DNA from 2 places in the Desulfobaculum xiamenense genome. Region 2 is predicted to be linked to the other one. Evidence: predicted binding sites of a transcription regulator. Region 2 holds the regulator's gene; the other holds the start of a gene.

Region 1 (4,343 bases), on a different contig from region 2:
TGACGCAGGGCGTTGATGCGCGAGGCCACGTTGTGCGCGAAGACGGACCCGAGGAGCACGGCCACGGCGGCCACGCCAGCCGTCACGGCCACGATGGTGGTCAGCACCCGGCGCTGGACCGCCTGCACCCGCGCCTGCGAGATGCCAAGGCGCACCGTGCCGAATATCCAATCCCCCACCAGCACCGGGGCGGCAAAATCGTAGATGCGCTTCTCGCCGGTATCGAGCAGTTGGATGTGGACAGCATTTCCGCTGGGCGCATTCGCGGCGAGCAGTTCCACAGGGAACCCGCCCTTGAAGGTGTGGACCAGCACGTCACCCTGCTTGTCGAGGATGAAGGCGTACATGGTGTAGTCCGACAACCGCTCAATCTCGTCCACGAGGTTCTTCAGGCGCAGGAAGTCCTTACCCAGCAAGGGGTCCACGGCGCGAGCCGCCATGTTCACGGCCATGCTGCGCCCCCGGTCGCGATTCTCCTCCAGAAGCGTCACCACGGCCACACGGCTCACGAGCACGGCAGTGAGGATGCCGAAAAAGAGCACCACGCTGGTGATGCCGAAGTTGATCTTGTCCTTGAAGCGCATACGCGAAAGCAGGCGCACCCCCGGAACGGGACGACGCCCGTAGGGGTCGAGGCGCTCGCGCATGAATTCGGCGATGCCAGATGCCGTCCGGACGAGCAGGCGGCGCATGTGTTCGCTTGGCTGCATGCGTGTCCTCCTAGCGTCCGAGGTCCATGCCGATGCGCTCGGCGAGTTCCCGCACGGGGTCGAAATCCTTGTCCGTGGCCCGGATGATCTCCGTCAGCCGTGCATTTTCAAGGATGGGCCGATGCTCCGGCGCATCAAGGGACAGGGCCGTCATGGCTTCGGCCACCTTGCGGGTAATCTCGGGATCGAGCCCCTTGCGCGCGGCATAGACCCAGCCGGGATACCAACGCGTGGTCGCCAGCACGCGGATGCGCGAGATGTCCACGGCGTCGCGCAACAGTTCGAGGCTACCCTCGCGGATGGAGCCCACGCCGTAGCGTCCGGAATAGACGCCGAGGACCACCTTTTCCTGCTTGCCGCCGGGACCGGGAGCGAAGGCGATTTCCGCGAAGTCCTCCCTGTGGATGCCGTGTTCGGCGAAATGCCCGAGGGCAAAGAGGTAGCCGCCTGCGGACGATGGGTCCACGGCCAGCCAGTGCTGTCCCTTCACGTCCTCGATGGTGCGGATATCCGGATTGTCGCGCCGCACGATGATCTGCCCGCGGAAGTTGGCCCCGCGTCCGGCCTCCACCACCCGCGCGAAGGCCCGCGCGCCGTAGCGTTCCGCAATTTTGACGTAGATGAAGGGGTTGGAGAACGAAATGTCGATGAGCCCCTGCCCGACCATGTTCATGTGCTCGTCGAAGGTATCCGGGAAGACCTGACGGAAGGTCAGGCCCGTAGCCTCCGAGAGATACTCCACCAGCAGGTGATGCCGCTGGTACGAGACGCTGTGTGAGTACTGCGGCAGATAGGCGTAGGTGATCTCCCCCTTGCGGGCGCGAAATGTCATTTCCTCGCGCCGCGAGAGGTCCACCTTCTTCACCGGCTCGGGGTCCGAGCAGGCACACAGGACGAAAACGGAGACCAGAGCGAGGGCCAGCGCCCCGACGGCGCAGGACCGAACTTTCACTGTGCTCGGGCTGACATGCATTGCGGATTTCCTTTGCGAAGTCTATGGACTCGGACCTTCGAAGCATACCCTGCAGCGCTGCGAAGGGAAAGGCTGGCCAAGCCCCGTCCAGGAACGCCGGGGAATCCAGTCGGGACGGGCCTTTCCCGGCATCCACTGGAAAATGTTTCAAAAAAAATGAGGGATGGGGTGTTGACTATCGCCGCCCACGAACTAATCTTTCTGGCGTTGCCTGATTTGGCTTTGCATTTTGCCGAATCAGGCTATATCTGCTAGACGACGGATTTGGCACTCACCCAAGACGAGTGCCAACAGCGTATCGAAAATAATTCGCAAATGGAGGAAATCCCAATGAAGCTGAAACCGCTTAACGATCGTGTTCTGGTCAAGCGCCTGGAGAGCGAGGAAGTTTCCGCTGGCGGCATCATCATCCCCGACACCGCTAAGGAAAAGCCCATGAAGGGCAAGATTGTGGCTGCGGGCCCCGGCAAGGCCGACGACTCCGGCAAGATCATCCCCATGACCGTGAAGGAAGGCGACGCGGTCCTCTTCAACAAGTACGCCGGCACCGAGATCAAGATTGACGGTGTGGAGCACCTCGTCATGCGCGAGGATGACATCCTGGCTATCATCGAGATGTAATCTTTTTTCGATCGCATAGAATTTCAAGGAGATCTACCAATGGCCAAAGATATTCGTTTTGATACCAAGGCCCGCGAAAGGCTGAAAAAGGGTGTCGACACCCTTGCCAACGCTGTGAAGGTGACCCTCGGACCCAAGGGCCGTAACGTTGTCATCGAGAAGTCCTTCGGCTCCCCCGTGATCACCAAGGACGGCGTGACCGTTGCCAAGGAAATCGAGCTTGAGGACAAGTTCGAGAACATGGGCGCCCAGATGGTCAAGGAAGTCGCTTCCAAGACCTCCGATGTGGCTGGCGACGGCACCACCACCGCCACCATTCTCGCTCAGGCCATCTTCAACGAAGGCGTGAAGCTCGTGGCCGCTGGCCGCAATCCCATGGCCATCAAGCGCGGTATCGACAAGGCCGTGGAAGCCCTCACCGAGGAGCTCTCCAAGCTTGCCAAGCCCACCCGTGACCAGAAGGAGATCGCCCAGGTTGGCACCATTTCCGCCAACAACGACTCCACCATCGGCAACATCATTGCCGAGGCCATGAACAAGGTCGGCAAGGAAGGCGTCATCACCGTTGAGGAAGCCAAGGGCCTCGAGACCACCCTCGAAGTCGTCGAAGGCATGCAGTTCGACCGCGGCTACCTCTCCCCCTATTTCGTGACCAATCCCGAGAAGATGATCTGCGAGCTTGAGAATCCGCTGATCCTCATCAACGAGAAGAAGATCTCCAGCATGAAGGACATGCTGCCGGTTCTCGAGCAGGTCGCCAAGATGTCCAAGCCCCTCGTCATCATCGCTGAGGACGTGGACGGCGAAGCTCTGGCCACCCTCGTGGTCAACAAGCTGCGCGGCATCCTGAACGTCGTCGCCATCAAGGCCCCCGGCTTTGGCGAGCGCCGCAAGGAAATGCTCAAGGACATCGCCATCCTCACCGGTGGTCAGGTTGTTTCCGACGATCTCGGCCTCAAGCTCGAGAACGTCAACGTCAATGACCTCGGCACCGCCAAGCGTGTCGTCATCGACAAGGAAAACACCACCATCGTCGACGGCGCTGGCGCCGGCGAGAACATCAAGGCTCGCGTGGCCCAGCTGCGCGCTCAGATCGACGAGACCACTTCCGACTACGATCGTGAGAAGCTCCAGGAGCGCCTCGCCAAGATCGTCGGCGGCGTGGCCGTGATCAACGTCGGTGCCGCCACCGAGACCGAGATGAAGGAGAAGAAGGCCCGCGTCGAGGACGCCCTCAACGCCACCCGTGCGGCCGTCGAAGAAGGCATCGTGCCTGGCGGCGGTGTCGCTCTCGTGCGTTGCGCCAAGGCCCTCGACAAGGTCACCCCGGCTGATGACGACGAGGCCGCTGGTGTCGCCATCATCACCCGCGCCATCGAAGAGCCCCTGCGCATGATCGCCAACAACGCCGGTCTCGAAGGCTCCATCGTGGTCGAGAAGGTTCGCTCCAACAAGGACGGCTTCGGCTTCAACGCCGCCTCCTGCGAGTACGAAGACCTCATCAAGGCCGGTGTCATCGACCCCAAGAAGGTCACCCGCACCGCCCTGCAGAACGCCTCCTCCGTGGCTGGCCTGCTGCTCACCACCGAGTGCGCCATCGCCGAGAAGCCCGAAGAGAAGCCCGCTGCCCCCGCCATGCCCGGCGGCATGGGCGGCATGGGTGGCATGTACTAAGCCATCCGCGCTTCCATTGCGAATTGGGGGGCCGGTCCGAAAGGACCGGCCCCTTTTTTTGCGCCCAGCCGCTACGCGAAGCGTTGCCCCGGCGGCCGGGGCGCTGTGGCTTGCCGTGTCGTTCATTGAGCGATGCAAGCCGTAGGCTCCGCCGGCCAAGGGGCCGCTGGCCCCTTGGAACCCCGATATACGATAACCGTGGGTGCCCTTGGCGCACCGTGCGGCTTTGCGCGACGAAGCCCTAGTGAGGATTGTCAAGGGGGTCACCCCCTTGACCGGGTCCGGGCAGAGCCCGGCCGCCGGAGGCGAACTTCCGCGCAGCGGCTTGTCGCTGTGGCAGGCCACAGCGACACGAATGAAAAAGG
Region 2 (4,343 bases):
GGGTTCACACTGCGGTTGGGCTCCTTGCCGAACAGTTCAGCCACCTTCTGCTGGACCAGCGGCATGCGGGTCATGCCGCCGACGAGGACGACCTCGTCGATGTCGGAGGCGGAGAGGCCGGCGTCGGCCAGTGCCTTGCGGCAGGGACCGGCGGTGCGCTCCACGAGATCCTCGACCAGCTTTTCCAGCTTGCCGCGGGAGAGCTTGACCAGCATGTGCTTGGGACCGGTCTGGTCGGCGGTGATGAAGGGCAGGTTGACCTCGGTCTCCATGGAGGAGGACAGTTCCTTCTTGGCCTTTTCAGCGGCTTCCTTGAGGCGCTGGAGGGCCATGCGGTCCTGCGAGAGGTCGATGCCGTTCTCACGCTTGAACTCGTCCACGAGGTAGTTGATGACCCTGTGGTCGAAGTCCTCGCCGCCGAGGAAGGTGTCGCCGTTGGTGGCGCGCACCTCGACGACGTTGTCGCCGACTTCGAGGATGGAAATATCGAAGGTGCCGCCGCCGAGGTCGAACACGGCGATCTTTTCGTTGGCCTTCTTGTCGAAGCCGTAGGCCAGCGAGGCGGCAGTCGGCTCGTTGATGATGCGCTTCACTTCAAGACCGGCGATGCGGCCAGCGTCCTTGGTGGCCTGACGCTGGGAGTCGTTGAAGTACGCGGGAACGGTGATGACCGCCTCGGTAACCGTTTCGCCGAGGTAGGTTTCGGCGTCGGTCTTGAGCTTCTGGAGGATCATGGCGGAAAGCTCGGCGGGGCTGAACTTCTTGCCATCGACCTCAACGTAGGCGTCACCGTTGGAGTGTGCGCTGATGGTGTAGGGGCAGCTATCGGCCCAGGCCCTGATGGCCGGATCGTCGTGCCTGCGGCCCATGAGGCGCTTGACCGCGAAGACGGTCTTGCTGGGATTGGTCACGGCCTGGCGCTTGGCCAGTTCGCCAACGAGACGTTCCTTCTCGGTGAAGGCGATGATGGACGGCGTGGTGCGGCCGCCCTCGGGGTTGGTAATGCACTTGGCATCCTTTCCTTCCATCACGTAGACGCAGGAGTTCGTGGTGCCGAGGTCGATGCCTATGATCTTGCCCATATCTGAAGTCCTCCTCTTGGGGAAAATAATCTTTTGTCTGCTGATGCGGTCAATCGCATTCGGTGATGAAAATAATTCGCCAAATCCGCCTGTAAAGGGGGAGGTGCAATTTTTTTCACCGGAAGCGGAGCGGCGGGAAGGACGCTAGGCCTCGGGGGCCTTGCTGACCATGACCATCGCCGGACGCAGGAGGCGGCCATTTAAGCGGTAGCCCCTGTTCAAGAGGTTGGCTACGCGGCCGGGCTCCATGTCCGTGCGCTCTTCCTGGCCAACGGCCTCGTGAATCTCGGGGGAGAACTCCTCGCCGAGTTCGCCGACGGGTTCGAGGGCGTGCTTGGACAGCGCGTCGAGGAAGGCCTTGCGGGTCATATCCACGCCGAGCACGAAGTTCTTGCACTCGGCAGAGGTGGGGGCGTGCTTCAGGGCGAGGTCGAGGTTGTCGAGGACGGGGAGCAGGTCCGCCAGCACCTTTTCGGTGGCGAACTTGCGGAATTCGTCCTTGTCACGCTCAAGGCGCTTGCGGGTGTTGTCCATGTCGGCCAGCAGGCGCAGACGCTGGTCCTCCATCTCGGCCTTTTCCGGGCACTGGGGGCATACGCGTTCGGCGCACAGGGTGCGCAGCTCCTCATCCGTGAGGGTCAGTTCGGTGGCGGCGTCGGTGTTGGCCGCTTCGGTGGTCTCGTTCATTTCGACAGTATCCATATCTTTTTCCATGGTCATTGTGCGGTCTCCGGGATCGCTGAAATGTGCAGGGATTGGCTATTAGCGATTGCTGAGGAGTTCTGTAAGCATTCGAGCCGTGAAGTCAACCACCGGAAGGATTCTTGCGTAGTCCATGCGCAGGGGGCCGATGATGCCGAGCGCGCCCTTGCTCTCGTCCGCCGCGCCGAAGGGGGCGGAGATGAGACCGTAGGGATTCGCGCCTTCCGGGGCGTCGTGCCGGGCGAAGGTGATGGTGGTGCGTCCGGCGTCGATGGTGCCGTCGAGCAGGTCGAGAAGACGCGAGCGCTCCTCCAGCATGTGCAGCAGTTGGCGCATGGTTTCGGCGTTGGCGAATTCCGGCTGCGTGAGCACATGCGCCGTGCCGTCGAAGAAGAAGTCGCGCTTGGCTCCCGGTTCGAAGGTGTCGCGGGCGAGGCGTAGCGCTTGATGATAGAGCCTGTCCAACCGGCGCTGGGCGTATTCGAGGTCTACGAGGATATGGGCGCGCGCTTCGGTGAGCGTCATGCCCGCGTAGTGGTGATTCAGGAAGTTGCTGAAGGCCGTGAGGTCGTCTCGCGTGACGTGGTTCTCCACGGACACGAGGCGATGTTCGACCATATCGCCCTCCATGACCAGCACGGCCATGACCAGCCCCTTGCGCACGGGCACGAAGTCGAGGCTACGCCAGCGCACGTCGGCATGCGCCGGAGCGAGCACCATGCTCACCTGCTGCGAAAGCGTGGCCAGCAGGCGCGAACACTGCCGCAGGATGTCGTCCAGTTCCAACCCCGCGTTGTCGAGGCCGGTGCGGATGACGGCCCGTTCCTGCGGGGTAATTTCCGGCGGGGTGAGCACGGTATCCAGATACAGCCGGAAGGCCAGCGGCGTGGGGATGCGCCCCGCCGAGGTGTGCGGCTGTTCGAGGAAGCCCTTGTCCGTGAGGTCGGCCATGGTGTTGCGGATGCTGGCCGCGGAAAGGCCGAGGCCGCAGCGGCGCGCGACATGTCGGGAGCCGAGCGGCTGGGCCTTGCTGATGTAGTCCTCGACGATGGTGGTCAGGACTGTCGTTTCACGTGTGCTCAATGGCATATGCGGCTTTCCTGCGCGTCGCGGCCCGTGGACCGCGACGCGGCGTGACTCATTCGTCGGCCGTGTCGTCGGCCGTTTCGCGGTAGACGTATTCCTGCACGGCTTGCAGCCATGGCCGCGGGGTGATGCCCGTGGCCGCGGTGAAGCGTGAGGTGTCGAGCACGGAGAAGGCCGGGCGCGTGGCCTTCTGCGGGTATTCGGCGGAGGCGATGGGCGTCATCGTGCAGGGCAGGCCAGCGGAGCGCACGGCTTCGCAGGCCAGTTCGCACCAGCTCGCGCGCCCGGAGTTGACGACATGGAAGATGCCGGATGCTCCGCTCTCCAAAAGCGCCAGCGAGTAGGCGGCCAGATCCGGGGTGTAGGTCGGCGAGCCGACCTGATCGTGCACCACGCCGAGGCTGTCGCGCGTGGCGCACAGGTTCAGCATGGTGTGTACGAAGTTCTTCTTGCCGGGGCCGAAGAGCCACGCCGTGCGGATGATGATGAGCCGTGCAAGCCCTGCGGCCGTAAGCGCTGTCTCGCCTTCAAGCTTGGTGCGCCCGTAGGCGGACTGGGGAGCAGTGGCGTCGTCCTCCGTGTAGGGCGCGCCCTTCTTTCCGTCGAACACGAAGTCCGTGGAGTAGTGGACGAGCGCGGCGGACATGTCGCGCATGGCGCGGCCGATGATGCCCGGAAGCACGGCGTTGACGCGCCGGGCCTCGTTGGGTTCGTCCTCGGCCAGATCGACCTGCGTGTAGGCCCATGTGTTGAAGACGGCGTCTGGCGCTTCGGAGGCGATGAACGCGCGAAGGGATTCGACGTCGTAGGCCCACTCTTCCGGGCGGCCGGTCACGCTGACCGTCCATCCGGCGTTTTCGAGCGTGCGGGCCAGCGTCATGCCGAGCAGGCCGGAGCGGCCGCCGAAGACCAGCGCCTTGCGTGAATCGCCTTCGCTCATTTGCGCTCTCCGTACCAGGCGTCCATGAAGGTTCTGTATTCGCCGCTTGCGACCTTGTCGCGCCACTCGCGATTGGCGGCGTACCAGTCCAGCGTCTCGCGCAGGCCACGCTCGAAGTCGTAGAGCGGCTCGAAGCCGAGTTCGCGGTGGGCGAGGCTGTAGTTCATGGCGTAGCGCCTGTCGTGGCCGGGGCGGTCCTTCACGTGGGTGACGAGGGTCTCGGGCCTGCCCATGGCGGCGAGGATGGAGTGCACCACGTCGATGTTGGGCTTCTCCGCGTTGCCGCCGAAGTTGTAGATGGCTCCGGGGCGGCCGTTGCGAAGTGCCATGTCTACGCCACGGCAGTGGTCGGTGACGAAGATCCAGTCGCGCACCTGCATGCCGTCGCCGTAGATGGGGAGCGGCTGGCCTTCCTCGGCGAGCTTGATCATGAGCGGGATGAGCTTCTCGGGGAACTGCCACGGGCCGTAGTTGTTGGAACAGCGCGTGACCACGGCCGGGAAGCCGTAGGTCTTCCAGAAGGCGCGCACGAA

The links. Region 2 encodes HrcA, which represses chaperone genes, less so after heat shock. Its sites were predicted from a motif close to TGTTAGCACTCNNNNNNNNNGAGTGCTAACA; they were not measured.
Region 1: a site for HrcA is predicted at 1,946-1,976, ahead of groES (co-chaperone GroES). Genes of this name have one in related genera too.

The regions. Positions count from the first base shown of each region.
Region 1 is NZ_JAATJA010000003.1:213,644-217,986, forward strand. It holds gene GGQ74_RS13795 (ATP-binding protein) at 1-710, opposite strand, end outside; gene GGQ74_RS13800 (phosphate/phosphite/phosphonate ABC transporter substrate-binding protein) at 721-1,683, opposite strand; gene groES (co-chaperone GroES) at 2,014-2,304, shown strand; gene groL (chaperonin GroEL) at 2,344-3,978, shown strand.
Region 2 is NZ_JAATJA010000005.1:111,122-115,464, reverse strand. It holds gene dnaK (molecular chaperone DnaK) at 1-1,082, opposite strand, end outside; gene grpE (nucleotide exchange factor GrpE) at 1,227-1,796, opposite strand; gene hrcA (heat-inducible transcriptional repressor HrcA) at 1,845-2,873, opposite strand; gene rfbD (dTDP-4-dehydrorhamnose reductase) at 2,923-3,810, opposite strand; gene rfbB (dTDP-glucose 4,6-dehydratase) at 3,807-4,343, opposite strand, start outside.